DNA from 4 places in the Micromonospora sp. NPDC051141 genome. Region 2 is predicted to be linked to each of the others. Evidence: riboswitches for the same ligand, from Rfam matches in the RefSeq annotation. Region 2 holds a riboswitch; each other region holds the start of a gene.
The links. Region 2 has a riboswitch for cyclic di-AMP ahead of ACIA6B_RS21220 (coiled-coil domain-containing protein). Riboswitches for the same ligand answer to the same signal wherever they lie in the genome.

Region 1 (7,203 bases), on a different contig from region 2:
AGACCGCGCTCCCGCAGCAGTCGGAGCCGCCCGACCACCACGCTCCGGCCGTCGACCGTGCCGGTCACGCCGAGCCCCTCGGCGTTCGCGAAGTCGCCGACGGCGGGCGTCGGACCGGCCTCGGCCGCGCCCTCGGCGACCGCCCGCGCGATCGGGTGCTCGGAGGCCGCCTCCAGCGCCCCGGCCAGCCGGAGCAGCTCGCCGGCGTCCTCGCCGGCGGCGGGCAGCACCTCGGCCAGCGTCATCCGGCCGGTGGTGACGGTGCCGGTCTTGTCCAGCACCACGGTGTCCACCCGGCGGGTGGACTCCAGCACCTCCGGTCCCTTGATCAGCACGCCGAGCTGCGCGCCGCGCCCGGTGCCGACGAGCAGCGCGGTCGGGGTGGCCAGGCCGAGCGCGCACGGGCACGCGATGATCAGCACGGCCACGGCGGCGGTGAACGCGGCGGTCGGCCCGGCGCCGGTGCCGAGCCACCAGCCCAGCGTGCCGGCGGCCAGGGCGATCACGATCGGCACGAACACGCCGGAGATCCGGTCGGCGAGGCGCTGCACCGCCGCCTTGCCGGTCTGCGCCTGTTCCACCAGCCGGGCCATCTGGGCGAGCTGGGTGTCGCCGCCGATCCGGGTGGCCCGGACCACCAGCCGGCCGCCGGCGTTGACGGTGGCGCCCACCACGGCGTCGCCCGGCCCGACCTCGACCGGCACCGACTCGCCGGTGAGCATGCTGGCGTCGACCGCCGACGTGCCCTCCTCGACCACGCCGTCGGTGGCGATCTTCTCGCCGGGCCGGACCACGAACCGGTCGGCGACCGCGAGCTGGTCGACCGGGATCCGGACCTCCGACCCGCCGCGCAGCACTGCCACGTCCTTCGCGCCCAACTCCAGCAGGGCCCGCAGCGCGGAGCCGGCGGTGCGCTTGGCCCGCGCCTCGAAGTAGCGTCCGGCCAGGATGAAGACGGTCACCCCGGCGGCGGCCTCCAGGTAGATGTTGCCGGCGCCGTCGCCGCGGGTGATGGCGAACCGGAACGGGTGCGTCATCCCGGGCATCCCGGCGTCGCCGAGGAAGAGCGCCCAGAGCGACCAGCCGAACGCGGCCAGCGTGCCGAGGGAGACCAACGTGTCCATGGTCGCCGCGCCGTGCCGCAGGTTGACCAGCGCGGCCCGGTGGAACGGCAGCCCGCCCCAGACCACCACCGGCGCGGCCAGCGTGAGCGAGGCCCACTGCCAGTAGTCGAACTGCCAGGCCGGCACCATGGCCAGCACGATCACCGGCAGCGTCAGCACGGCGGAGACCCACAGCCGGGTACGCGCAACCCGCAGCTCGTCGACCGGCTCGGCGGCCGTGACCTCCCCGGCGCGGGCGGGCGGCGGCGGCACCTCGGCCGTGTACCCGGTCTTCTCCACGGTGGCGATCAGGTCGGCCGGCGCGATGTCGTCGGCGTACCGGACGGTGGCCTTCTCGGTGGCGTAGTTCACCGTGGCCTCGACGCCGTCCATCCGGTTGAGCTTCTTCTCGATCCGGGCGGCGCAGGACGCGCAGGTCATGCCGCCGATCGCGAGCTCGATCAGGTTCGGCGCGGTCGGCAGCGTCTTTCCCGTGGTGGTCATCGCGACACCTCCCCGGTCAACTGTGCCCGTGCCCCGGCGTGCCGTGTCCGGCGTCCGGGGTCGGTGCGGTGGTGGGTGCCGGCGCGGGCTGGGCGCCGGCCAGGACGGTGAACTCGGCGGTGTGCACCGCGTCGCCGTGACGGAAGTCCAGGTAGAGACGGTACGCCCCGGCGGAGGGCACCTCGGCCGCGAACGTGACCGCCGGCCCGGCGGGGGTGCGCCCGTCGTCGGGCGTGCCTTCCGGGTGCACGTGCAGGTAGGCCAGGTCGCCCTGGCGCAGCGCCACCAGGTGCCCGTACGCGCCGAGGTAGGGCTGGAGGTCGGTGACCGGGCGACCGGCCCGGCTGACGGTGAGCGTGAGCCGGCTGGTGCGGCCGGGCTCCGGCGTGCCGGTGAGCGTGACCGTGTAGCCGTCGACAGTGGCGGTGGTGGCCGGCGCCGGCAGCGGCCGGGCGGCCAGCGGGCCGGGGACGGTGACGTCGACGCCGAGCGTCAGCGGCTCGCCGCCGGTCGGCGTGAAGTCGGCGAACGCCCGCCAGACGCCGGGCCCGGCGAGCGGCGAGGCGACCCGCCAGGTGCCGTCGGCCGCCAGCTCCGGGTGCACGTGCCGGAAGCCGGACAGGTCGCGGCGGGCGACGATCAGGTGCATGCGCCTGTCGTGCGCCACGTCGTAGCGGGTGACCGGTGCGCCGTCCGGGCCGGTGATCCGGAACGCGAACTCGCCGGCCGGGGCGGTCACCGGCTGGAGCGTGTAGCCCCGCTCGGAGACCAGCAGGCCGCCGGGCAGGTGCGCGCCGCCGGTGTCCCCGTCGCCGGTGTCCCCGTCGCCGTGGCCGGTTTCACCGTGGTCGGCGGTGCCGGAGTCGTGGTCGGTGTCGGTGGTGTCGTGCCGGATCTCGGCGGCCGGGGCGGCGGGACCGGCCACGTGACCGATCCCGTACGCCCCGGCGAACACCGTCGCGAGGCCGAGCGCGAAGCCACTCAGCTTCGTCGCCGTGTTCATGGTGCCTCCTCGGTTCTGCGGGTCCGCGGACCCGTCACGCCCCGGCGAGGTCGTAGCCGGCCTCGTCGACGGCGGCGCGGACGGCGTCCGCGTCCAGTGGTTCCCGGCTGGTGACGGTGACCCGGCCGGTGGCCAGGTCGACCTGGACGTCGGTGACGCCCGGCAGCGCGCTCAGCTCGGCGCTGACCGCGTTGACGCAGTGCCCGCAGGTCATGCCCTGCACCTGGTAGGTGGTGTCCATCTCGCCCTCCGATCAGATACCCCCTGGGGGTACGAGTCGAACGGTATCATACCCCCGAGGGGTACGGTATCCTCGACGCATGACCACGCCGTCCACCCCGGTCCGGGGCTACACCGCCAGCAAGGACCAACTGCTCGCGCGGCTCCGCCGCATCGAGGGACAGGTCCGGGGCATCGAGAAGATGGTCGAGGACGACCGTTACTGCATCGACGTGCTGACCCAGATCTCCGCCATCCAGGCCGCGCTGGACAAGGTCGCGCTGGGCCTGCTCGACGGCCACGCCCGGCACTGCATGCACGAGGGCGCCGCCGAGGGCCGCGCCGACGAGATGGCCACCGAGATGATGGCCGCAGTGGGCCGCCTCATGAAACGCGGCTGACCCAGCCCTCTCCCCTCCCCTCCCTGCCCCGCCCCGCCCCGCCCCGCCCCGTCGATCTTGCAGTTGCGGCCCAAGAGATGCCCCGTTCGCGCCGCTTGCCGAGGCCGTAACTGCAAGATCGCGCAGGTGGGGTGGCTACCATGACCCGGCGGCGACCCCGGGCGTGGACAGGACGCGTCCGCGCCGGCCGGTGGACGACCGGGCCGGTGAACCGGTGCGCCGCGACCCGTAGGGAGAGCCGCCGTGGGCGCCGACCACACCCGTCCCGCCCCCGCCGCGCCGCCGGGCGTACGCCGGCTCCTGTTCGCGACCGTGGTGCCGCTCTTCGTGCTCACCGTGCTCGCGGCGCTGGTGCTCTGGCCCCGGGGCGGCGGCCCGGAGCCGGCCGAAGCCGAGAACGTGCCACGCCACCACGGCACGGTGACCCGGGTGGTGACCGAGCCCTGTCCGCCCACGCCGGAGGCCCCCGCGGGCGGCGGCGGCCGGTGCGGCACCGTGACGGTCGCCGCGGAGCAGGGCCCGGACGCCGGCCGGCAGGTCGAGACGCCGATCCCGGACGGGCCCGGGGCACCCCGCGTCGAGGTCGGCGACGAGGTGATCCTGGTCGAGTTGACCGACCCGGCCGACCCGTCGGTGAAGGCGTACAACATCGCCGAGCACCAGCGCGCCACGCCGTTGATCTGGCTGGTGGCGCTCTTCGCCGCCGCGATCGTGGCGTTCGGGCGCTGGCGCGGGCTGGCCGCGTTGGGTGGCCTGGTGGCGAGCTTCGCCATCCTGCTCGGCTTCGTGCTGCCCGGGATCGGCGCCGGCCGGTCCCCGCTGCCGGTGGCGATCGTCGGCGCCGCGCTGATCATGTTCGTGGTGCTCTACCTGACCCACGGGATCAGCGCGCAGACGTCCGTGGCGGTGCTCGGCACGCTCGGCAGCCTGGTGGTCACCGGCGTGCTGGGCACGCTCGCCACCGCCGCCACCCACCTGACCGGCTTCGGCAGCGAGGACGCCACCACGCTCTCCATGTTCCAGGGCGGCGTGGACCTGCACGGCCTGCTGCTGGCCGGCATCATCATCGGCTCGCTGGGAGTGCTGGACGACGTCACGGTCACCCAGGCGGCCACCGTCACCGAGCTGGCGCACGCCAACCCCGACCTGTCCCGACGGCAGCTCTACCGGGCGGCGACCCGGGTGGGCCGGGCGCACATCGCGTCCACTGTCAACACCATCGTGCTGGCGTACGCGGGCGCCTCGCTGCCGCTGCTGCTCCTGCTGGTGGCCGACTCCCGCCCGGTGAGCGAGATCCTCACCAGCGAGTTCCTGGCCCAGGAGATCGTCCGCAGCGCGGTGGCGACCCTCGGCCTGATCGCCGCCGTACCGCTCACCACCGCGCTGGCCGCGGTCGTGGCCACCGCCGGACGGCACGGCCCGGCGACCGGGGCGTCGCCGACGCCGCCGGGCCGGCCCCCCGCGGCCCGCCGCGAGGCGCTGGAGGCGCTCGGCGGGACGTCGGCCGAACGGCGGCCCGACCACCGGGGAAGTACGGATGTCGCATGGTGACACTCCGCAGCGTGACGGCGCGCGGGAAACGCGATGCTGGTCACGCTGGGCAATGTCGAATTCTCGCGATTGGTCGGCTTCCGGGCGTAGATCCCCGGTCGACATCTCGGGTAACCTCGCTGCCGGTCACCGCCGAAGGCGCGCACCCGCGCCTGCGGTGCCGCCGCCCAATCGCCTCCGGGCGAGCCGGGGAACCAGGTACATGGGGTGAATCCGCGTCAGCGGTAGGGGCCGCTTCCGTCCCGAACCCGTCAGCTAACCCGGTCGGCGGCCGACGGAAGGGAACACTGTGACGGCACCCCTGCGCCGCTGCTTGACACCCGTGGTGGCCGTGCTCGCCGCGCTCGCCGTGCTGGTCGGGCCGACCCCGGCGTCGGCGGCTCCGCACACCGCCGCCCCCAACCCCTCGGGGCACTCGGAGGACGACGACCCACCGCTGATCAGCGAGGCCGTCACCGCCGCCAACCGGGCCTACCTCCAGGCCAAGTCCAAGCTGGACACGTCGCGCAAGCGGCAGCTCAAGCTCGCGCTGGAGGTGAAGGCGGCGCAGAACGAGCTGGACGCGCTCAGCCCGCAGGTCACCGAGATCGCCGCGCAGTCCTACCGCACCGGTCGGGTCGGTGCGATGGCGATGCTGCTGGAGAGCGACTCGCCCGACTCGTTCGTCCGTCGGGCCAGTGCCCTGGACGAACTCAACCTGTTCAACGGGCAGCGGCTCGCCGCCATCAACGCGGTGAAGACGCGCGCCGAGCAGGCCAAGATCGCGCTCGACGCCGAGGTGCGCGAGCAGGAGAAGCAGACGAACGCGATGGCCCGCGAGAAGGTCGAGGCGCAGAAGGCGCTGAAGCTGGTCGGTGGGCTGGACTTCACCGGTGGCCTGGTCTCGGCCACCTCCCCGGTTGCCAAGATCGGCCCCGGCCGCACCGCCGACGGCGGATGGAAGTCCGAGTCGTGCAGCGAGAACGACCCGACCACCTCCGGCTGCGTCACGCCGCGCACGCTGCACGCGTACAAGGAGGTCAAGCGCGCCGGCTTCAACCGCTTCGTGGGCTGCTACCGCCCCGGCGGGCCGTGGGAGCACCCCAAGGGCAAGGCGTGCGACTGGTCGTTGCAGAACAGCGGCTTCTCGCCGTGGCACAACAACGACACCCGCCGGTACGGCAACGAGGTGGCCGCCTTCCTCATCCGTAACGCCGACCGGCTGGGCATCTACTACGTGATCTGGAACCGGCAGATCTGGTTCCCGGCGACCGGCTGGAGTTCCTACAGCGGGCCCTCCAACCACACCGACCACGTGCACATGTCACTGCTCTGACGCGTACGCGAGAAGGGGCCGCCTCCGGGCGGCCCCTTCCGTGTGTCCGGGGGTGGTCAGCCGGCGAGCGCCGGGTCCGCCGGTGCGGCCGGGGCGGGCACCGGGGCCGGGGACTGCGCCACCGTTCGCACCTCGCCGCCGCTGAGCCGGTACGACATGCCGGCCACCGCGCACGCTCCCGCGGCCACCCGCTCGGCGAGCACCGTCGAGCGGGCCAACAGGGTCTCCACGGTCTGCGCGATGTGGATGTCGATGATGCCGTCGAGGTCCTCGACCTCCTGCCGGGCGGCCCGGAGCAGGCTGGGCGAGACGGCGTCCACCACCGCGCCCAGGTGCCCGGCCGGCGCGGAGCCGGTGCGGACCGCCTCGCGGGCCGCCTGGACCGCGCCGCACGAGTCGTGGCCGAGCACCACCACGAGGGGCGTGCCGAGCACGGTCACCGCGTACTCGACGCTGCCGAGCACCTCGGGGCCGGCGGTGTGCCCGGCGGTACGCACCACGAAGAGGTCGCCGAGACCGCGGTCGAAGATGATCTCGGCGGCGAGCCGGGAGTCGGAGCAGCCGACGATCACCGCGAACGGGTGCTGGCCCTCGGCGACCGCGGCCCGGTGCCCGGCGTCCTGGTTCGGATGCTGCGGCACGCCGGTGACGAACCGGTGGTTACCGGCCCGTAGTTCGGCGAGTGCCTCGTCGGGAGTGCTCGGGATCATCGCTGCTCACCTCGTCCTCGGGCGGAACGACCGGGCCGGCGGTCGGCGGTGTCGGCCTCGCGACCCACCGTCACACGAGACCGATGGCACGTCAAGATTTCGTGATACGCATTTCATGCGTTATGACTCGACCCGCTCCGGGTCCGGGCCATCGCCCGCCACGCCATACGATGACCACCATGGCGACCACACCAGGCGAGGACGGGAGCCGCCGGCACTGGACCTTCCTCACCAACCACGGGCACGTGCTGCTGGCCATCGCGCGCAACCCCACCGCGCGGCTGCGGGACGTGGCGGACGAGGTGGGCGTCACCGAGCGGGCGGCCCAGGCGATCGTCGCCGACCTGGAGGCCGGCGGCTACCTCCACCGCACCCGGGTGGGTCGGCGCAACGAGTA
Region 2 (7,203 bases):
GTGTCGTCCAGATCGCGCCCCGTGGGGAGATCGACGTCGACACCGCGTACGAGGTGCGGGAAGCGATCGCCGAGGTGCTGGCCAAGGCGCGTCCCGTCCGGATCGAGCTGAACATGCGGCTCGTCACGTTCATCGACTCGGTCGGCATCAGCGCGATGGTCGCCGGCTTCCAGACCTGCGAGGTCAGCGGCGTCAAGCTCGTGGTCACCGAGCCGAGCCGGTTCGTGCACCGGCAGCTCTGGGTGACCGGCCTGCTCGGTCTCTTCGGCGCGCCGGAGCCCTGGTTCGCCGATGAGGCTCCCGAGGTGCTCCCCGGCGCCTGAGCGCCACCCGCCCACGCACCGATCCTGCGTCCGGCCCCTCGCCGGCCGGGGGACCTTCGACCCGTTGCCAGGCCGGCCCCGGTACGGGACGATCGTCCGGACCCACGACGGCGAGGGGGACCGGTTGCAGAGCAGCGACAGCTTCAGCTACACCGTGCAGGCCCGGTGCAGCCGGGCGGACGCGGTGGCCCTGCTCGGCGACCTGAGCCGGCAGGGCGAGCTGCATCCGCTGATCGTGCGGGTCCGGCAGTTGCCGCCCCGGCCGGGCGCGCTGGCCAGCTTCGCGATCACCGACCGGCTGGAGCTCGGTCCGCTGCACTTCCCGGTCACCTACCAGGCGGACGTGCTGGTCGCCACCGAGGACGAGGTGGTCACCGTCGCCCGGCAGCAGCCGGCCACGACGGTGCGTAACCACACCCGGCTGCGCGACGAGCCCGACGGCGTGGTGCGGATCGACGTGGAGATCACGCTCACCGCGCCGGCACCGCTGTTCGGTTACGCGTTCCGCCAGGCACGGGCCGCTCACCTGGGCCTCGCCGCCCGCCTCGGCGCGACGCTGGAGGGCCGGCCCGCCTGATCCGCCCCCACGGCTTCCAGACGGACAGCACGGTGGCGATCAGCAGCAGCGTGGTGGAGACGGCCGGCGGCACCACCAGGTCGACCCGCAGGTGCGCGTCGGCTGCCCCGGCGAGCGCGCCGAGGTGCCGGATCCGGGGGGTCAGCAGGAGCAGCACCAGGCCGAGCATGACGGTGGTGAGCGCGATCTTCACCAGCACCCATCGCCAGCGCAGCAGGCCCCACGGAGTGAGCAGGGCGCTGGCGGTCCCGATCAGCCAGACCGCCACGCTCAGCGGTGCGAACAGCCAGGTGACCACCAGCGCCGCCGCCGGGTAGACCACGTCGGGATCGGCGCCCCGCAGCCCGGCGACGCCGAGCGCGAGCAGCGTCAGGTCGGTGCCGAGCCAGCCGAGCGAGGTGGCCAGGTGCGCGGTGAGCAGCGCCTTGCGGCCGGCGGGGGAGAGTCGTCTCATGTCCCGATCGTCGCCCCGGGGGGGGGGGGGGGGGGGGGGGGGGGGGGGGGGGGGGGGCCGGCGCGCGGCGGGGGGGGCCCCCCCCCCCCCCCCCCCCCCCCCCCCCCCCCCCCCCCCCCCCCCCCCCCCCCCCCCCCCCCCCCCCCGACACCCGGTGTACGTCGTGGGGCGTAGTGCTCAGTAGACCGACAGGTGCACGTGGTTGGTGTGGTCGCTGGACGGGTCGCCGTTGCCCCCGCTGTACGACTTCCAGCCGCTGCTGGGCAGCCAGATCTGCTTGAACCAGATCACGTAGAGCACGGCGAGCGGGTCGGCGTTGCGCACGAAGTACGCGGCCAGGTTGTTGCCGTACGTCCGGTCGCCGCCGCTGGCCACGCCGCCGAAGCCGCTCTTCTGGGCCGCGAAGTCGCAGGCCCGACCCTTCGGGTGCTCGCCGGAGCCGCTGGGTCGGTGGCAGGAGACGTACCTGGTGAAGCCGGCGGCCTGGGCCTGTTGCAGCGCGTGCAGCGTACGCGGGGTGATGCAGCCGCTGGCCGGCGTCGGGTCGTTGACGCTGCACGACTCGGCCGGCCAGGAGCCGTCGGAGTTGCGCTTGGCCGGCTTCGCGTTCGCGGTGGAGGTGCCCCGGATCCCGGTGCCGCCGCCGCTGCTGGCGGACGGCCGGTTGTTGGCCTCCTCCAGCGCCTGCTCGGCCTGCTCCTTGCGCTTGGCCATCACCGTGACCTGCTTGCGTTGCTCGCGGACCTCGCCGTCGAGCGCGGTACGGGTGCGGAGCGCCTCGTCGCGGGTGATGATCAGCTCGCGCAGCGTCCGGTCCTCGTGCGCGGCGACCGTCTCCAGGGCGGCGGCCCGGTCCATGAAGCCTTCCGGGCTGGTGCTGCCGAGCAGCGCCGCGGCGGTGCCCATCCGGCCGGTGCGGTACGCCACCTCGGCGATCTCACCGACCTTGGCGTTGCGCTCGACCAGCTCCGCGTCGATCGTCACGAGTCGTTCGTTGAGCTGCTTCTGCCGGGTCACCGACCGGGTCAGCGCGGCCTTGGCCTCCAGCCAGCCCTTGCTGGCGGCGTCGAGCTTGGCGCGCAGCGCCGGTGTGCCGCCCTCGTCGTCGTCACCGGGCGCGGCGGCGAGCCGGCCAGTCGGGGGCGCCGCCGAGGCGGGGGAGACCGGCGCCGTCACGAGGCCGAGGGCCAGCATCGCGACGAGCATGGCCGCCATCCGGGCGGCCGTCCGTCGTACAGGTGCCACTGGGGGCATTCACGTGTCCTTCCGTCAACCGCCGACCGGGTTAGCTGACGGGTTCGGGACGGAAGATCCCTACCGCTGACGCGGATGCACCCCACGTACGTGGTTCCCCGGCTCGCCCCGCGGGCGATTAGGCGACGGCCGCTCCGTCGGCGCCGGATGACGCCTGCGGGTCGGCCGCGACCGAGCCTACCGGCGTTGCCCGGGGTCGGCTCCGCCACCCGGAACCGAATACCGGGCAAAACCGGCATAAGCCAACAATAGCCACTCGAATTTAAGTCTGTCCTAACTACCAGCCGGTCGGGCCGCAGGCGCCGGCGGACGCTCCGGGTTCGATCTGCAACGTGGCGTGATCGATCGAGAAGTCCTCGTGCAGCGCGGCCCGGGCGGCGGCCAGCACGGTGGCGACCTCCGCGCCCGGATCGGTGGTCAGGTGCGCCGAGGCCACGTCCATGCCGGAGGTGAGCGTCCAGACGTGCAGGTCGTGCACCTCGGCCACGCCGGGCACGGCGGTCAGCCGGTCGTGCACGGCGGTCACCTGGAGGTGTTCCGGCGCGGCCTGCACCAGGATCCGCACCGCGGCCCGGCCGAGCCGCCAGGTGCGCGGCAGGATGAACAGGCCGATCGCCACCGCGACCAGCGGATCGGCCCACCACCAGTCGGTGACCGCGATGACCAGCGCGGCGCCGATCACGCCGAGCGAGCCGAGCAGGTCGCCCAGCACCTCCAGGTACGCGCCACGCAGGTTGATGCTCTCCTGGGCGCCGGAGCGCAGCAGCGCGAACGCGGCGATGTTGGCGAGCAGGCCGAGCACGGCCACCACCAGCATCGGCCCGGCGAGCACCTCCGGCGGCTCGCCGAACCGGCGTACCGCCTCGATCAGGACGTAGACCGCGACGGCGCCGAGCAGCACCGCGTTGGCCAGCGCGGCGAGCACCTCCAGCCGGTAGAGCCCGAACGTGCGTTGCGGGTCGGTCCGGGCGCGCCGGGTGGCGGTGATCGCCGCGAGCGCCATGCCGATGCCGAGCACGTCGGTGAACATGTGGCCGGCGTCGGAGAGCAGCGCGAGCGAACCGGTCGTGACGGCGGCCACCGCCTCGACCACCATCAACACGGCGAGCAGCGCGAACGCCGCCCAGAGCCGACCGGAGTGCCGGTGCGCCGCGTTGGCCACCGCGGCGCTGTGGTCATGACCTGCGCCCACGCACACACCCTCCCGCCCCGGGTCCCGGACGGACCCAATCTATGCTCACATCGCTATGTGTGCAAGTGACTGGGGCGTCAGCCCACCGGATCGAGCGTGGTCAGGCGCTGGGTGGCCCGGGACAGCGCGACGTAGAGCGTGCGGACACCCGAACCCGGGTCGGCCCGGATCTCGCTCGGCGCGACCAGCACCACCCCGTCGTACTCCATGCCCTTGGCCTGGAGGCTGGTGACCACCTGGAGCCGGCCCGCGTCGAGGTCGCCCAGCCAGCCGGCCACCTCGTCCCGGCGCGGCACCGGCGTGATCACGCCGACCGTGCCCTCCACCTCGGCCAGCAGCACCTGGACCGCCTCGACCGTGGCCGCCGGCAGCTCGGCCGCGGCCACCGTCCGCTCCACCGGTGGCACACCGGTGGAGCGCACCGCGACGGGCAGCGCCAGGTCCGGATACCGCCGGCGGATCTCCGCCGCCGCCACCGCGAAGATCTCCGCCGAGTTGCGGTAGTTGGTGGTCAGCTCGAAGCGACGCCGGGGCCGCCGCCCCAGCGCCTGGTCACGCGCCCGGTCCAGCTCCTGCGGATCGCCGGTCCAGGCGGTCTGCGCCGGATCGCCGACCACGGTCCACGAGGCCAGCCGGCCGCGCCGACCGACCATCCGCCACTGCATCGGCGAGACGTCCTGCGACTCGTCCACCACCACGTGGGCGAAGTCGCGGTAGTCCACCGGGCGCTCCCGGGCGGCGGCCCGGGCCGCGCGCTGCCGATCGGCGTACGTGCTCAGCTCGCGCACGCCGCCGGCCAACTGGTACGGGTCCCGCTTCGGCTTCGCCCGCCGCACCGGCGTGCCGAGCAGCGCGTCCAGCTCGTCCAGCAGCGCGACGTCGGCGACGGTCAACCCGTCGGTGTCCAGCGTCCGGTACGCGTCGGTGAGCAGCCGGATCTCGGCCGCGGAAAGGACCCCGCCGGCGTACCGGCGCAGCCGCTCGGGCCGGGCCAGCCAGCCCAGCACGTGACGCGGGTGCAGCCGGGGCCACCAGGCCTTGAGGAACTCGCGGAACTCCGGCCGCTCGATGATCTCGTCCTCGAACGCGGGCTGCTCCGGCAGCCGGCCCACCCGCAGCGTCCGGGCCTGCGCGTAGAGCGCGGCGAGCACGGCGTCGAACGCGGCCCGACGCACCTCGTTGCGACGCGCGCCCCGGGTCAGCGTGCGGTCCCGCACCGTGTCCAGCGCCGGCCGGTCCAGCCGCAGCAGCTCACCGCGGTAGAGCAGGCGCAGCTCGGCCGGCGAGTCCGGCACCGCGTCCCGCGCGGCGCGTTCCAGCACCCTCCGCATCCGCAGCGAACCCTTCACGGCCGCCACCTCCGGCGGGTCGGTCCGGGTCGCCGACAGGCCCGGGAACAGCGACCCGAGCGAGTGCAGCGTGGCGGTCTCCTCGCCGAGCGAGGGCAGCACCGAGGCGATGTACTCGACGAACACGCCGGACGGGCCGATCACCAGGATGCCGCCGCCGGCGTACCGGGCCCGGTCGGAGTAGAGCAGGTACGCGGCCCGGTGCAGCGCCACCGCCGTCTTGCCGGTGCCCGGGCCGCCGGAGACGATCGTGACGCCGCTGCCGGGGGACCGGATCGCCTCGTCCTGCTCCCGCTGGATGGTGGCGACGATGTCCCGCATCCCGCGACCGGTGGCCCGGGACAACGTGGCCAGCAGCGCGCCGTCCCCGACCACCGCCATGTCCGCCGGCGCGGCCTCCGGGTCCAGCAGGTCGTCCTCGATCCGGGTGACCCGCTCGGCGGCCGACTGGATCGTGCGCCGGCGCACCACGCCGCGCGGCTCGGCGGGCGTGGCCTGGTAGAACGCGGCGGCGGCGGGCGCCCGCCAGTCCACCACCAGCGTCTCCGCGTCGTCGGCGCGCACCCCGAGCCGGCCCACGTGCAGCACCTGCCCGGTGCGCAGGTCCAGCCGCCCGAAGACCAGCCCCTCGTGCTCGGCGTCCAGCACGTGCCGGCGCTGCGCGGCGTGGAAGACCATCGCGTCCCGCTCGACCAGCGCGCCGAACGTGCCGACCCGGGCCAGCCGGTAGCCCTCCCGCTCGGCGTCGGCCGCGGACCGGCGCAGTTCGGCCAGCCGGGCGTACACCCGGTCGAGATGCCGCTGCTCGGCGGCGATCTCCCGGTCCAGCGTGGTCTGGTCGGTCAACGGGGTGCTCCTGTGGTCGGACGGCACGACGGGCTGAATGAGGGTACGGGCCGCCGGCAAGCCGCACGTCGGGGCCTGCCTCCGCGCCGGCCCGGACCGGCGCCGGGACCGTCCGTCAGGCCGCGGCCGGGCCCGGCACCGCGATGCCGGCCAGCACCCGGCGCAGCACCCCGGCCACGGCGGCGTTCACCACGTCGGGCCGTTCCATCATCAGCATGTGACCCGCGCCGGGGCAGACGGTCAGCTCCGCGGTGGGCAGTGCCGCCGCGATCGACTCGGCGCAGGGCGGCGGCGTGAGCCGGTCCCGGTCGCCGACCAGCGCGGCGGCCGGCAACCCGCCCAACGCGGCCAACGTCTCCAGCCGGTGCTGGGCGCCGATCGAGGCGCGGAACCCACCGATCGAGCGCAGCGTGGCGCGCGCCACCGCGGAGGTGACCAGCCGGATGTCCGCCGGGTCGCAGCGGTCGCCGAACAACATCCAGCGGATGCTCGGCCGCAGCGCGCGCAGCAACGCGTACGGCGGACGCCAGCCGCCGCAGCGGGCCAGCACCCCGGCGCCGGTGGTCTCGGCCAGCCGGATCAGCCGGGCGATCCGGGGCGAGAGCCCGTAGACGGTGTGCGTGTGCCCCTCGGCGGTGGTCGAGACGAAGACCAGGCCGGCGGCGCGCTCGGCGAACCGGTCGGGGTGGCGGTGCGCGTACTCCATCACCGTCATGCCGCCCATCGAGTGCCCGACCAGCACCACCGGGCCGGACGCGGCGAACTCGTCGACCACCGCGGCCAGGTCGTCGCCGAGCTGGGCCAGCGTCGCGTCGCGCAGCGTCAGGCAGCTCGACCGACCGTGACCACGCGCGTCGTAGGCGACCACCCGGACCCGCTCGCCGAAGCGGTCCCGCAGGTCGGCGAGCTGCCGGTGCCAGCTCCGCCCGTCCAGCGTCCAGCCGTGCAGCATGACCACTGTGACGTCGGCGTCGGCCGGCCCCGTCACCGTGACGTGCAGGCGTACGTCGTCGGAAAGCCGCAGCTCCTGGTGCTCCGACATGGTCCACCTCCCCCGGGCCGCCCGGTGTCCGGCCACCGGGGCGTTACCCGGTGGTGACACCGGCGTTACCCGCCATGACACCACGGCAACCGGGCCGGTGAGAAGATTCGCCGTCCGCTCCCGTGCGGTCCGATCGGTGCGCAGGCTGGAGGCATGCCGTCCCCGC
Region 3 (7,203 bases), on a different contig from region 2:
ATCTCCGACTGGCTCTACTCCGGCAAGCCCTACGCGGTCACCGACACCGGCGCCGACGGCGCGCACTTCGTCGAGCGGTTCCCACTCGCGGCCACCGGCTACGTGTTGCGCCGCGACATGTCCAACGTGGACGACGTGCTCACCGCGCTGCTCGACACCGACCCGAAGGCTGCCGAGCGCTGGACGGCCCGGACCCGCTACCTGGGCGACTTCCCCGCCGACGGCTACGCCGAGGCGTTCCTCTCCGCCGCCCGCCGCGAGCTGGAACCGGACTGGGCCGTCCCGGCGCCGCGTCCGGCCTAGAGATAGGGGTCGAGCAGGGCGAGCACCGCCGCCGGGTCCTCGACGTGGGCGTGGTGGCCCAACCCGGGCAGGGTGGCCACCGGCACGCCGAACGCCTTGAGCTGGGCGTCCGTCACCATCGGATCCGTCTCGCCGCGCGCCAGCAGCACCGGCGCGTCGGCGGCGGCCAACAGGGCGGGCATGTCGGGCTCACCCACCGCGAACGCGGCCGGATCCATGGCCAGCCGCCACCGTCCACCGCCCCGCTCGTCGCCGCCGGGGTGGCTCCGGTGCCCGCGGCCGTCCTCCCGCCGCAGCCCCGCGTCGACCACCGGGTGGTCGGGGGCGAACAGGCCGGCGAGCCCGGAGACCCGCAGGTAGCGGCGGGCCGCCTCGTCACGGGTGGCGAACCAGGTCACCGGCCGGGCCGCCAACTCGTCCGCCTTGGCCAGCTCGGCCGGTGACCAGACCACCTTGATGCCCAGCCCGACCACCGCGTCGACCGGCAGGCCCCGCTGCCGTGCGGCGAGCGCCAGCGCCACCACACCACCGAGCGAGTGCCCGAGCAGCACCAGTCGGTCGTGCGGGCCGAGCCGGAGCGCGTCGAGCCCGTCCGCCACGCGCCGCGCCAGGGCCGCGAACGAGTACCCGGCGCCCGGCAACGGCGGTGACCAGCCGTGGCCGGCCAGGTCGGGGGCGAGCCAACGTCCCTGCCAGCGACGCTCCAGCAGCGGCGCCCAGGGCAACCACACCTCGCCGGTGGCGCCCATGCCGTGCAGGAGCACCAGGTGGCGGGTCGCCGTCGCATCGCCCATACGCCGCAGTCTGCCACCGCACGGACACCCCGCGCGAGACCACGCACGGCCGGTGCCGCCCCGGGTCGAATGGAACGCGGTGACCGTCCTCGGAACCGGGAGACACCACCGCGTCGTTCCAGAAGCTGGGCGCGGAGCGGTGTCGACGCGTCGGGCACGCCGGGCGGTGCTTGCGCCCGCAGCGCTACGAACTTGAGGGCGTGGACGGGTCGCCGTCCTGACCCGTCCACGCCATCAGGTTTGCAGGCTCCGGAGCACTGACTGTCCGCCAGCCAACGGCCGGGTGGGGCGGCGAGTGGAACGCGGTGGACGTCTGGGCGCGCGTGAGACATCCGTAGCGTTCCAGTGCCGGGCGTGCCTCAGTGGGTGCGTTGTCCGGTTTCGGGGTGGTGGGCGGCACGCTCGCGGCGGAATCGTCGACGGGGTGGCGGCGTTGTATCCCGGTGCACGGCCGAGGAAGGCAAGCGGCCCCCGCCGCCGGCCCCGCCCGGGAATGACGGTGGGTCCCCGGTCGTTGCACACACTTCCGGCGCCGCGATTGAGGCCCCCGCCCCGCGAGCAGCCAGAACTTGTCTTGTGCGCCTGACGGTGCCCGCACCCCCCGGGTGCGTTGACCCCCGAATGGAGCCCCCCGTGAACACGATGCTGCGTAAGAGTGTGCTGGGTATTGCTGGTCTGGCTTTCACCGGTGGTGTGTTCGCCGGTCCGATCGCCGGTCACGTCGAGTCCGCGCACGCCGCTACCGCCGGCAAGCCGGTCACGGTGGCGAGCGTGCAGGGTGAGCAGTCCACGATCAACCTGAACGACGAGCAGACGGCCAACGTCAAGGCGATCATCGCGGCGACGAAGAAGGCCGGGCTGCCGGAGCGGGCCGCGGTCATCTCGATCGCCACCGCGTTGCAGGAGTCGAAGCTGGAGAACCTGGGTCACCTCGGTGACCGCAACGACCACGACTCGCTGGGTCTGTTCCAGCAGCGCCCCTCCTCTGGTTGGGGCACCCCGGAGCAGATCACCGACCCCGAATACTCCACGCTCGCGTTCCTGAAGGGGTTGAAGCAGGTCGACGGCTGGCAGGACATGCCGCTGACCAAGGCCGCCCAGACCGTGCAGGTGTCGGCCTACCCGGACGCGTACGCGCAGTGGGAGAAGCAGGCCACCGACCTCGTCAACCAGCACTGGAACAGCTGAGACACCACGAAGGCCGGCACCCCGAACCGGGGTGCCGGCCTTCGACGCGTACGGTCAGGCGGAGTAGCCGCGCGTGGCCATCCAGTTCGCCAGGTCGATGGTGCTGACCCAGTACGCCGGCAGCGACGGGTCCGCCGAGTCGGCGATCCGTACGGTCCGGCCGTCGTTCTGGTAGCCGACCACGGCGATGTAGTGGCCGCCCGGGAACGAGTGCCAGCCGCCGTTGGTGTCGGTGGCGTCCCCGACGACGTTCGAGACCACCGCCCGGCCGTTGCGGACCGCGTTGACCACGTCGGCCTGGAGCCGGTCGATCTGCTCCTTGGTGGCCGCGCCAGGAATCATGCGGGTCCGGTACGGGTCGCCCTTGACCTGCTGGTTGAGCACCCGGGTGGTGTCCTCGGCCGAGTTGGTGCCCATCTCGGTGGTACCGAGCGCGACGGCGAGCGTGTCCTGGCTGCGCTCGATGCCGGTGGCGCTGAGCGCGTTCCGCACCGCGGCCGGGCCGCAGTAGTAGTAGGTGGTCTGCGCCTGGTAGTCGTAGTCGAGCACCTTGCTCGACGGCGGCTTCGGCGTGGCCTTGCGGGTGGTGTCCGGGTCGGCGACCTTCGCCGACGGCGAGGCCGTGGGCGAGGCGCTGGGCGAGCGGCGGGGGGAGGCGCTCGGCGAGGCGCTGGGCGACGCGCTCGGCGACGGGACGGCGATGCGCGCCTCGCTGCGGCTGGCGGTGTCGCCGAGGCGGGAGCCGAGTTCCGCCACCGCGGCGGTGTTCTCCTGCCGGGTCGGCGCGTCGTCGGTGGCGGTCAGCGCGGCGCCGGTGCCGCCGGCCAGCACGAGGGCCGCCGCCGAACCGGCGATGATCTGGTACGGACGCTCGGTCGCGAGGCGACGCAGGTGGCGCTTCAGGTGGTACTTCACGGGTTTCCTCCACGGGGGTGGGCGGCACGCGCCGACCCCGCGCGTGGAGGAACTCACACGCGCTGGCGGGCGGGACGGCCGCGGGAAGTCGCCCGGATGCCGGGCGGGACGGGGTCGGAAGCGCGTCGCGTCAGGCGAGCGCCGGCACCCCGGGGCCGTGGAGGCGGGGAGACGTTCGGGGGGTGGTGGGCACGGGATGGAACTCCTTCCGTGGCCGCCGACCGGGTTAGCTGACGGATTCGGGCGGGAAGTACGCCCTACCGCGGCCGTGGGCTCGCGGATTCACCCCGGTGTTGCGTTGGGTCCCCGGTTCGTATGCACGATTAGGCGGGTCGGCGCGGCGTCGCCATCTGCGATCGGGAACCGCACCGGACGCGCCGACACTACCGGCGGGTACACGCCCTGCCAAGCGCCCTCACCTGCGTAAACGTCCTCTACGACTACGGATTCGGAACAGCCGGTCACCGACCTCCCTCAATGGGACGAGCGGCCAGCTCGGCGCCGTGCGGCAGGAAGCGGACATCCGGACGGCGGAGAACCGGGCAACGGGCGCAGCAGGGGCCATCGATCCGGCCGGTCGCCGGCGGACACCTCCGGTGACCGGCCTCACCGGTTCCGGGTAACGATTCGGTCGACGTGCTCCCCGGGGGCGCTCAGCCGACGCGGGCCGGACGCCACCGGGCCCCCCGCACCGCCGACGGGACCGGAACGCGGCTCGCCGTCGGGACGCGGGACGTGGGCACCGGCCGCAGCGCCGTGGCAGCCGCGTACGCCTCGGCGGCGAGCGTGCGGGCCGCCTCGGCGGCCAGTTCGGCGTCCCGCCACGCCAGGCGTTCCCGCTCGGCGGCCGTCTCCCAGCCGGCCCGCCGACCGTCGCGGACGGTTCGGGCCAGCACGATCTCCTGCTCGGCCGGGTGCCGGCGCGGGTCCCACCCGTTGCGGTGGGCGAGCACGTCGGCGAGCTGGCGGGCGGTCAGCTCCCCCCGCCAGTGCGCGGTCATGGCGGCGTGGTGCAGCCAGCGCTCGCGCGCCGCGTACTCGGCGGGGGTGCGGGGGGTGTGCGGGGCGGGCAGCGCGCCGGCGCCGGCCAGGCGGCGGGCGGCGGCGTCCGCCTCGTCGTAGGCCCTCCAGGCCCGTTCGGCCTCGCTCTGGGCAGCCAGCCACTGCTCGCGACGGCGACGGGCGGTCTGCGCGGCCCCGGCCGCGGCCACCGCCACCTCGTCGGCGTAGCGGGCCAGGTCGGCGCGGTGGAGCGCCTCCGCGTCGACCGGTTCGGGTGCCGGCTCCTCCGCGCCGTCGCGTTCCGGTCGCGCGACCAGCACGGCGAGCAGGACGAGGGCGAGCACGGTCAGCGCCGACCAGATGGCGGCGGCCTCGGGGACGGCGGTGAGGAAATTGAGAAGAACGGTCTGCGACATGGTCGGCACCTCACGGAAGACAGTGGCGGGTAACTCCGCACGGCCGGTCGGGGGCGGGGCGCGGCCGGAGTTCGGGCGCCGCCGGGCCGCCGAGGGGCGGTGCGGGGTGAGGTTCGGTGGGCGCGGTCACGGGCCGGGCCCGTGGCGGGTCAGCGGGCGGGCGTGGACCTCGGCGGGTCAGCGGGCGGGCGGGGCCCGCGGACCGGACGGAGCCGGCGGCTGGCCGACCGGGAACGGGTGCCGCCCGGTCGGGGGCGGGACATCGCCCACCGGCTGCGGCTCGGGAACGCCGACGTGGCTCCGCTGCCGATCGACGGCGGGGACGCCCTGCCGGTCGGCGACGGCGTCGCCCTGCCGCTCGGCGACGGTGACGTCCCGCCGGTCGGCGACGGTGTCGCCCCGCCGGTCGGCGACGGTGTCGCCCCGCCGGTCGGTGGCGGAGCCGGCCGGTCGGTCGGCGACACGGCTGGCCGGTCGGTCGGCGTCGGCGGCCCGCAACCCGGCGACCGGGCCAGCCGCCGCGGGTGCGATCGGGGACACGCCGGTCGGCAGCGTGGCGGCACCCAGCGAACAGGCGACGACCACGGCCAGGCTGGCCAGCGTCCGGGCGACCCAGCGCGCCACCCACCACACGGGACAGGTGAGCGCGATCGGAGCCACGGGAACAAATTACCGCCGATCCGGGCACAGCGCATCGTCGCCCGGCGTGTCGCGACGCCGTTGACCAGGGTGGACCGCTCAGTCCGGCCGGCGCCGCCCGGCGTACTCGATCGACGGGTCCGGCTCCCCGGCGGACGCCGCGCCGGTGTCGTCGACGGCCGCTCGCGGTGCGGGCACGCCCGGTGCCGGCGCGGCGGCGGCCGGACCGCAGCGGGCCCGGCGCGACGGGCCGAGGCGGCGCATCATCGGCTCCTCCACCCAGCGGTGCAGCACGGCGGCGAGCGCCAGGGTGAGCAGCAGGAAGCCGAGCACCGCGAGCGGGCCCCGCCACCCGGGCAGCCCGGTCCCCCAGTCCCCGGTGAGCCGCAGCACGGTCACCATGACCAGCACGTGGACCAGGTAGAACGCGAACGACACCTCACCGAGCCAGAGCATCGGCCGGGACCGCCACGGGGTCCGCCGACCCCGCACGTCGGCGCCCGCCGCCGCGGTGATGACCAAGAGGTACGCGACGGCGAGCAGCGCCGCCCAGAACTCGGCCCGGATCCACAGCGCGGCGACCACCCAGGTGGCGACGAAGGCCAGGCTGGCGGTGGTCAGCCCGGGTCCCCGCCAGCGGTGGCGGCGCATCAGCTCGGCCGCCGCCGCCCCCATCCAGAACTCGAACGAGCGGGTGACCGGGAAGATCTGCGTGAACCACCACCGCTGCTCCTCGGGCACCAGGTGCTGGCCCGGCCAGAGCGCCAGAATGAGCAGCGGCGCGGCGACCAGCACGGCCCGGAGCACGCCGGTACGCGCCCGGCGCAGCCACGGCACCACCAGCGGCAGGCACAGGTAGAAGGCCAGCTCGCAGGAGAGCGACCAGCTCACGTTGTTGATGCTGTAGAAGTAGCCGTTGAGCGGGATCCACGCCTGGACCAGGAACAGGTTCCCGATCGCGGCCCACGGCAGCACCGGGTCGGCGAACCAGGCCGCCACGGCCAGGGCCGCCAGGAACGTCACCACGTGGTTCGGGTAGATCTTGGCCGCCCGGCGGCGCAGGAACGTCCACCCCGACTCGCCGTCCCGGTACGACCAGACGAGCACGAAGCCACTGAGGATGAAGAAGAACTCGACGCCGGAGAGGCCGAGGCTGAAGACCTTGCCCATCACCGCCTGCCACTGCGGCTCCGCGATGATCCGCATGGTGCCCGCGTGGAAGCCGAAGACCAGCAGGGCTCCCATCCAGCGCAGCCCGGTCAGCGACGGCAGACGCGGAGCACGGGTGGTGGTCGGGGCGCTGGTCATCCCGGGCACCTTACCGGGTGGCCGGGGGCGGATTCCGGCGCGGCGAGGTCCGGACCGGTTCCGGCAGGCGGCGGATAGGATTTCCGTTCCCGCGCGGCGGGGCCCCGTACGGGCCCGCCGGGCCCGTACGGAAGGTGAGCAACCGGATGCACCAGCGGATCCTCCTCCGCGCCCGCAAGGGCCCGTTCGACGTCCTGACGCCCGAGGAGACCTTCGCCGGCAACTGGATCAGCGACAACACCGGCAACCTGGTCTTCAGCCATGCCGCGAACAAGCTGCTGGCCACCTCCACGGCGGAGGTCACGTCGACCCGGAAGCTCGCCGACCCGCGCGACGCCGACGAGATCAACGAACGGTACGACGTCTTCGTCATTCCGCTGGCCAACGCGTTCCGGCGCAGCTTCGTCAACCGCCTCGAACCGATGACCCGGCTGATCGAGCGGCTGAAGATCCCGGTGGTGGTCCTCGGTGTGGGCGTGCAGACGAACGTCGACGGCGACCGGGAGTACCTCCGCCAGATCGACGAGCCGGTGAGCGCGTTCTGCCGGGCGGTGCTCGACCGGTCGCACAGCATCGGGGTGCGCGGCGAGATCACCGAGAGCTACCTGCGTACGCTCGGTTTCTCCGCGGTGGAGCAG
Region 4 (7,203 bases), on a different contig from region 2:
CGGCGCTCGCCCCCACCCAGACCGCGTCCAGCGACGGCAGCAGCTCCGCCAGGCCGGACTGCCGCATCCAGTGGCTCAGGTACAGGGCGTCCCCGCCGCCCACCAGCAGGGCGTCCGCCTCTTGGACCCAGGGCACCCAGCGATCTTCACCGACGCTGGGCAACGCGCTCAGCTCCAGCACCCCCAACGACTTCCACCCCAACTCGCACATCGGTATGACGGATTGACCGGTGATGAAGCGCCACGCCCCGGCGGGACCGCCCATGGCGTACGCGGCGGTCGGAATGCAGAGGGCCGTGGAGTCGGCGATCGGTTTGCCCAGGAGGCCGACCAGCTCGTCCTGAATGCTCGCGTTCCTGATGCCCGCGGATGTGAGAAGAAGCTTCAAGATCATCCCCCGATGGATCTTCGTCAGTCCCCGGAGAATAGTCCCCTGACCGCGGGTTCGGCGTCCGCCGGCCCGCAGCGTCGAAGGTGCAGGCCGGGGCTCTCTTCTATGCCGGGCCGTCGCACCTGCCGGGCGGGTTGCCTGGCGTGACGGACGCCGAGATCACTCGCTCATGTGATGTTGAGGCCGAACAGTCGCATCACGCCGCGCGGGTTGATCCAGTCAATGCAGCCACGGTCCGTGGTGTCGATCCCGGTGTAGTCGCCGAGATCGAGCGATGCCATCATCTCCAGCACGAATTCCTTGTCCCGCGGCACCGTGACCTTGCCGTCGCGCACCATGCCGGTCAGCCGTTCCCGCCAGCCGCTGAACGAGGAATCGTTCTCCTCGGCGTACTTCGCGCCTTCGATGAGTTGACAGAGGTAGGTGACGAAGGCGGCGTTGTCGAACGACACGACCGCGAGCACGCGGTCGTTCTTCGAGAACAGGTGGCAGAACGTCTCCAGCAGACACCAGGCCCGTTCGAAGTAGATGTCGTCGGTCGCGAACTGCACCACCTGGCAGGACGAATACAGCCGGGCGGTGTCGCGGAGGCCCCTGATGAAGATGGCTTCTTCCTCGGGGGTGCGGTTCGGCTGCGGGAGACTGCAGTAGTCGTAGAAGAAGACGCAGTCCGGGTTCGCATGGGCAAGCGTCTGGAGGAAGTAGAGCTGTGGATAGACCACGACGCCGCTCTTGTCGATCTCGGCCGGCCACTGGTCGGGATGTTCGCGGAAGCTCCACGTGTGCGAGATGGCCAGGGTTCGGCCGGCGCTCCGCCTGAAGGCGGGATCGATCTTCTGCCAGGGGTCCAGAGGGCCGTCGCACTGCAGAAAGTAGTCGGCCGTGATGAGGTGGTCGCCGACGCTTTCGAACCAGTCGGCATTCAGCCCCGCCGGGACGGGGAGGCGGTGCCGATCCACCATGGGCCTGGCGTCGAGCGCGAGGCGCAACCGGTTGTAGGTGTCGTCCCACGATCCCCAGTAGTCCTTGAACGGATCTTCATCCACCCCCCTACTCTGCCAACGGGGCATGCGTCGGTAAGTCGGCTGGGCGTACCGCCCACACGATCCGATCGACATCTATGTCGATCCTGCGTGCCGAGCGGGCGCGAGCCGAAGGCCACCGAGGGTGCCGTACCGGCCGCCTGAGGCGATCTGATGGCCCGTTGATGGCCCGTCGGCCGTCCCGGCACCTCTGGAGACGCGGAAGCCCTGGCGGGACCATCGGTCCTGACCAGGGCTTCCGTGCGTGGAGCGGGTGACGGGAATCGAACCCGCACTGTCAGCTTGGGAAGCTGATGTTCTGCCATTGAACTACACCCGCGAGCGGCACCACTGTACCTGAGGTCACCACCCCCGTGCACCCAGGTACCCCCGCCACGCGGCCCGGCCGAGTTGATCAAGGGATGTTGCACGCCGGCAACATATGGCCGTTCTCAAATCCCTCGATGGGATGTAACGTCTGCCACACGTTTCCGACTCGGCGTGACACACCCCCTGCCACGCCGTCAGAAAGAGGTGGGCCCATGGGACTCCGTCCCAACCTGCTGACCCGGCGTACCGCCGGTGTCGCGACGTCGACCCTCGCGCTGCTGCTCAGCACCGCCGCGGTCGGCGTCGTCCCCGCTGCTTCGGCCTTCTCGGCCGCCCCGGCCGGCGTGTGCGCCGAGCCGGCCGACGCCCACGCCGACGCCCGTGTCGCCAAGGGCGGCCACGCCAAGCTCGACCCCAACCACCTGACCGCCAAGCAGGTTCGCGACCGCGAGGCCGACCTCGCCGCCGCGCAGCGCGAGCGGGCCAACTTCCGGACCGGCGCCGTCACCCCGCTGGCGACCGTGACCATCCCGGTCGTCGTGCACGTCATCCAGGAGAACAGCACCCGCGCCGGCGGCAACATCCCGGACTCGCTGATCACCCAGCAGATCAGCGTGCTCAACCAGGCGTACGCGGGCTCCACCGGCGGCGCTGCCACCGCGTTCAGCTTCCAGCTCTCGAAGATCAACCGGGTGACCAACCCGTCGTGGTACCCGATCGTGCAGGGCTCCTCGGCGGAGCGGTCGATGAAGACCTCGCTGCGCACCGGCGGCAAGAACACGCTGAACATGTACCTCGGTGAGCTCAGCGACGGCCTGCTGGGCTGGGCGACCTTCCCGAAGCGGACGCTGGACAAGATGGACGGCGTGGTCGTGCTCGGCGAGTCGCTGCCCGGCGGCACGGCGACCAACTACAACCAGGGCGACACCGGCACCCACGAGATCGGCCACTGGCTGAACCTCTACCACACCTTCCAGGGCGGCTGCTCGGGCTCGGGTGACAGCGTCTCCGACACCCCGGCCGAGGCCTCCCCGGCGTACGAGTGCCCGACCGGTCGGGACACCTGCTCCACGACCGGCAAGGACCCGATCACCAACTTCATGGACTACACGTACGACTCCTGCATGTACCAGTTCACCGCCGGCCAGGCGAGCCGCATGCTGACCGCGTGGAACGCCTACCGCGCGGCCTGATCGCCACCGCACCACGTACCGACCGGTGCCGGCCCCGTCCACGGACAGGGCCGGCATCGGCGTTTTCCGGGCCTGGTCAGGCGGCCGGCCGGCGGGTGTCGAAGCCGTGCCGGCCACGGCGGCCGTCCGGCACGAGCACGTCACGCCGGGCCGCGGCCGGGGGTGGCGACGCCGGGGTGGCGGACGCGGGTGTGGCCTCCCCCGGGTCCAGCCAGAGCCGCATCTCCGGGCGGCCGGCGCCGATCTGGGTGACCGGGTCACGGCGGGTCAGCATCGCCACGTCGACGGAGAACTCGAACAGGCGCCAGTCACCCTGCGGCGCCGCCCGGCCGATCAGGGACAGTCGGTCGACCGTCGCCCGATCCGTCACCGGGCGGGCCCGACCGGCCAGGTATGCCTCGTCGTCGCTCTCCTCCGGCGGGAAGGAGTGCAACGCGTAGCGGCCGTCGCGTTCGAGGTCGCGACGCTTCGGCGAGTCGATGACGAAACACCAGAGCCCGTCGTCGGTGATCAGCGGCGAGACCGGGTGCACCCGTGGGCCACCGTCGGCGCGGACCGTGGCGAGGTAGCCGAAGCCCGGCCCGTACTGCTGCATCAGAAGGCGGATCTCGGCCGCGAGTCGGGGTTCGTCGGCGGCGAATTCGGACCAGGAAGCCATGCCGACAGTCTATCGAACACGTGTACGAAGAAGTAGTCCGACACGCTGGTTACCACCGTCTGTCGCTAGAGTGTTCCGATGCTGCTCTCCGACCGCGACCTGGTCTCCGAGATCAAGGCGGGCACGCTCGCGCTGGAGCCCTTCGAGCCCACGCTGGTGCAGCCGTCCAGCATCGACGTACGCCTGGACCGGCTGTTCCGGGTCTTCAACAACCACCTCTACACGCACATCGACCCGTCGGTGCAGCAGGACGACCTGACGTCGATGGTGGAGGTTCCGGAAGGGCAGCCGTTCGTGCTGCACCCGGGCGAGTTCGTGCTCGCCTCCACGCTGGAGGTGATCTCACTGGGCGAGGAGCTGGCCGGTCGGCTGGAGGGCAAGTCGAGCCTGGGGCGGCTCGGTCTGCTCACCCACTCCACGGCCGGCTTCATCGACCCGGGCTTCTCCGGCCACGTCACGCTGGAGCTGTCCAACGTGGCGAACCTGCCGATCACGCTCTGGCCGGGCATGAAGATCGGCCAGCTCTGCATCTTCCGGCTCTCGTCGCCGGCCGAGCACCCGTACGGCTCGGCCGTCTACGGCTCGCGCTACCAGGGCCAACGCGGCCCGACGCCGAGCCGGTCCTGGCAGAGCTGGCGCACCTGGCCGACCCGCTGACGCCGAGCGCGGTTGTTGAGCGGGGCCCCCTGTTATGCGGAATGCGTTAACAGGGGGCCCCTCCTTGCACCTCAGCCGGGGCGGCCGTAGCTGTTGATGTCGCCGTCATCGACGCGCTTCATGGTGATGGGCTTGCCGGACTGGGAGGCGTGCACCACCCAGCCGTCCCCGACGTACATGCCCACGTGGTGCAGGTCGCCGTAGTAGAAGACCAGGTCACCGGCGCGCAGCTCGGCGCGGCTGACCCGCTTCGTCACGTCGTGCTGCTGGCGGGCGTTGTGCGGCAGCGAGACCCCGGCCTTCGCCCAAGCGGCCATGGTCAGGCCCGAGCAGTCGAAGTGGTCCGGGCCGGCCGCGCCCCACACGTAGATCTTGCCGATCTGGGCGCAGGCGAACTTGACCGCCACCCCGGCCGCGCCGCCCGGGTATCCGGCGGGACAGGGGGCCGGGCGCAGCGGGCCGCCGCCACCGTTGCCGTACACCTTGAGCCGCAGCTTCTGGAGCTTGGCGATCTCGGCGTCGATCTGCTTCTTCTTCGCCGCGAGCTGGGCCTCGGTGCGGCTCAGGTCGGCGACCATCGCGTCCAGCGGCTTCTTCTTCGCCGCCAGTTCGTCGCGCAGCGCGGCGATGTCGCGAACCTGCTCCTGCTGGTGGTGCGCGAAGCGGTCCAGCATTTCCAGGCCGGTGACCAGCTCACTCGGCGAACGGCTGCCCAGCAGCGCGTTGACCGTGGAGAGGTTGTCGCCCTTGTACGCGTCGGCGGCGAGCCCGCCGACCCGGCCGAGCGCGGCGTCCACCCGGGCCTGGAGCGGGGCGATCTGCTTCCCGAGCGCGTCGGCCTGCTTGCGGCGCACCGCGAGCTGCCCGCGGACGGCGTTGACCTGTTCGATGACGGGTTCGAGCTTGTTCCAGTCGCGGTCGATCTGGGCCTCGATCTCGGCGACCGAGGGTTCCGCGTGCGCCGCCGTCGCGCCACCGGTCAGGACGACCGCGGCGCCGACCAGGGCGGCGAGTGTGGTGGTGAAGCGGGACCAGCGGAAACGCGGCACGGCGGCGGACCGGTCGACCGACCGGCTCGACGTCGGCCGCGGGGCATGGTGGGCCACCGGGCGTCCGTACTCCTTCTGCCTGACCGCCTACCGGGTTAGCTGACGGGTTCGGGCGGGAAGGGAGGCGCCCTACCGCAGTGGCTGCGGATTCACCCCAGGAACCTGGGTCCCCGGTTCGCCCGTGGGCGACTCGGCGGTGTCGGGCCGTCACCGACCGGGTTGGACGGTGAAACTTGCGGCCGACGATTGACCAGAGTAAGGATTCCCGTTATCGATCCGCAACCCGAACGGCCGTGACACTCCGTACCGGATGCGCCACACGAACGCGAATGAAGATTTCCTTCATATCGGATTACTGCCTGGAAAGGTATTGACCCCCGTGGGTGGGCGGAGTGAGGGTGGAACGCAGTGACCCCCATCCCTGTCCAGGAGGTTCGATGCACCTCTCAGCCCCGCCGTCGAGCAGACGGATCCTGCTCGCCGCCGCCGTGGCGACGGCCACCGCCCTGGCCACCACCGGCCCGGTGAGCGCCGCGCCGCAGGCGGCCCAGCCCACCGGCGACCGCCAGCAGCAGTACGCTGCCGCGGCGGCCGAGTACGGCGTACCGCAGAACGTGCTGCTCGGTGTCTCCTACCTGGAGTCGAGGTGGGACACCCACCCGGGCCAGCCCAGCACCAGCGGCGGCTACGGCCCGATGCACCTGACCGACGCCGCGCACGTGCTGGCCACGCCGGGCAGCGCGCACGTCGACGAGGACGAGGACCCGCGCGGCGACGACAGCCGCCCGCTCCGGCTCGACCCGGGCACCGCCGCCGCGCCGACTCGGGAGACGCCGCTGCCGACCGCCTCGCTCCAGACGCTCGACGCCGCCGCCACGCTCACCGGGCTGGACGCGCAGACGCTGCGCACCGACCCGGCCGCGAACATCCGCGGTGGCGCGGCGCTGCTGGCGTCGTACCAGAAGGCACTGGGTGGGCCGGTCGGCGCCGGCAGCGACGTCGCGGCCTGGTACGGCGCGGTGGCCCGCTACTCCGGCGCGGACACGTCAGACGCGGCGGCGGCCTTCGCCGACGAGGTCTACGACCAACTCGGCCAGGGCGCGACCCGGACCACCGACGACGGGCAACGGGTCACGCTGGCCGCCACCGCCGCGCAGCCGGACCGGGCCGGGCTGGCCCGGCTCGGCCTGCGTCACGCCGCGCGGCCGGACGGGCTGGAGTGCCCGGTGCGGCTGGCCTGCGAGTGGATTCCCGCCCCCTACGAGCAGCTCAGCGCCGACCCGGGTGACTACGGCAACCACGACCTGGGCGACCGGCCGAAGCAGCAGAAGATCGAATACATCGTCATCCACGACACCGAGGGCTACTTCGCCCCCAGCGTCGACCTGGTGAAGCGTGCCGACTACCTGGGCTGGCACTACACGCTGCGGTCGGTGGACGGCTACGTCGCGCAGCACATCAAGGCCAAGGACGTCGGCTGGCACGCCGGCAACTGGTACGTCAACGCCAAGTCCATCGGTCTGGAGCACGAGGGCTTCGCCGGGCAGGGCACCTGGTACACCGAGGCGATGTACCGCAGCTCGGCCAAGCTGGTCCGCTACCTGGCGCAGAAGTTCGGCATCCCGATGGACCGGCAGCACATCATCGGCCACGACAACGTGCCCGGCATCACCGCCGCCAACGTGCGGGGCATGCACTGGGACCCGGGCCCCTACTGGGACTGGTCGCACTACTTCGACCTGATGAAGGCGCCGTTCCGGACCACCGGCACGTCGCGTACCGGGCTGGTCACCATCGACCCGGACTTCGCCACCAACCGGCCCGCGTTCGTCGGCTGCAACCAGCAGCCGCCGGGCGTCCCCACGCCCACCCCGCCGGCCGAGACCTGCCCGTCGCGCGGCTC

Region 1: it holds a riboswitch for cyclic di-AMP, as region 2 does, so the genes downstream of both, ACIA6B_RS11760 (hypothetical protein) here and ACIA6B_RS21220 (coiled-coil domain-containing protein) in region 2, are expected to answer to the same signal.
Region 3: it holds a riboswitch for cyclic di-AMP, as region 2 does, so the genes downstream of both, ACIA6B_RS03895 (C39 family peptidase) here and ACIA6B_RS21220 (coiled-coil domain-containing protein) in region 2, are expected to answer to the same signal.
Region 4: it holds a riboswitch for cyclic di-AMP, as region 2 does, so the genes downstream of both, ACIA6B_RS09725 (NlpC/P60 family protein) here and ACIA6B_RS21220 (coiled-coil domain-containing protein) in region 2, are expected to answer to the same signal.

Annotation. Positions count from the first base shown of each region.
Region 1 covers NZ_JBITFD010000005.1:119,673-126,875, reverse strand. The annotation lists gene ACIA6B_RS11785 (heavy metal translocating P-type ATPase) at 1-1,607, opposite strand, end outside; gene ACIA6B_RS11780 (hypothetical protein) at 1,624-2,610, opposite strand; gene ACIA6B_RS11775 (heavy-metal-associated domain-containing protein) at 2,645-2,851, opposite strand; gene ACIA6B_RS11770 (metal-sensitive transcriptional regulator) at 2,931-3,230, shown strand; gene ACIA6B_RS11765 (YibE/F family protein) at 3,474-4,781, shown strand; cyclic di-AMP (ydaO/yuaA leader) riboswitch at 4,936-5,067, shown strand; gene ACIA6B_RS11760 (hypothetical protein) at 5,071-6,096, shown strand; gene ACIA6B_RS11755 (carbonic anhydrase) at 6,153-6,806, opposite strand; gene ACIA6B_RS11750 (helix-turn-helix domain-containing protein) at 6,977-7,203, shown strand, end outside.
Region 2 covers NZ_JBITFD010000011.1:94,089-101,291, reverse strand. The annotation lists gene ACIA6B_RS21235 (STAS domain-containing protein) at 1-323, shown strand, start outside; gene ACIA6B_RS21230 (SRPBCC family protein) at 388-900, shown strand; gene ACIA6B_RS21225 (hypothetical protein) at 794-1,354, opposite strand; gene ACIA6B_RS21220 (coiled-coil domain-containing protein) at 1,532-2,608, opposite strand; cyclic di-AMP (ydaO/yuaA leader) riboswitch at 2,613-2,743, opposite strand; gene ACIA6B_RS21215 (cation diffusion facilitator family transporter) at 2,886-3,800, opposite strand; gene ACIA6B_RS21210 (HelD family protein) at 3,878-5,995, opposite strand; gene ACIA6B_RS21205 (alpha/beta fold hydrolase) at 6,111-7,037, opposite strand; gene ACIA6B_RS21200 (carbonic anhydrase) at 7,191-7,203, shown strand, end outside.
Region 3 covers NZ_JBITFD010000002.1:331,121-338,323, reverse strand. The annotation lists gene ACIA6B_RS03910 (CDP-glycerol glycerophosphotransferase family protein) at 1-303, shown strand, start outside; gene ACIA6B_RS03905 (alpha/beta fold hydrolase) at 300-1,097, opposite strand; gene ACIA6B_RS03900 (hypothetical protein) at 1,731-2,285, shown strand; gene ACIA6B_RS03895 (C39 family peptidase) at 2,340-3,200, opposite strand; cyclic di-AMP (ydaO/yuaA leader) riboswitch at 3,401-3,540, opposite strand; gene ACIA6B_RS03890 (hypothetical protein) at 3,854-4,618, opposite strand; gene ACIA6B_RS03885 (hypothetical protein) at 4,796-5,242, opposite strand; gene ACIA6B_RS03880 (acyltransferase family protein) at 5,357-6,565, opposite strand; gene ACIA6B_RS03875 (polysaccharide pyruvyl transferase family protein) at 6,712-7,203, shown strand, end outside.
Region 4 covers NZ_JBITFD010000004.1:294,016-301,218, forward strand. The annotation lists gene ACIA6B_RS09695 (Type 1 glutamine amidotransferase-like domain-containing protein) at 1-388, opposite strand, end outside; gene ACIA6B_RS09700 (hypothetical protein) at 559-1,437, opposite strand; tRNA gene ACIA6B_RS09705 (tRNA-Gly) at 1,680-1,753, opposite strand; gene ACIA6B_RS09710 (zinc metalloprotease) at 1,956-2,936, shown strand; gene ACIA6B_RS09715 (pyridoxamine 5'-phosphate oxidase family protein) at 3,013-3,594, opposite strand; gene dcd (dCTP deaminase) at 3,673-4,251, shown strand; gene ACIA6B_RS09725 (NlpC/P60 family protein) at 4,323-5,357, opposite strand; cyclic di-AMP (ydaO/yuaA leader) riboswitch at 5,371-5,506, opposite strand; gene ACIA6B_RS09730 (N-acetylmuramoyl-L-alanine amidase) at 5,738-7,203, shown strand, end outside.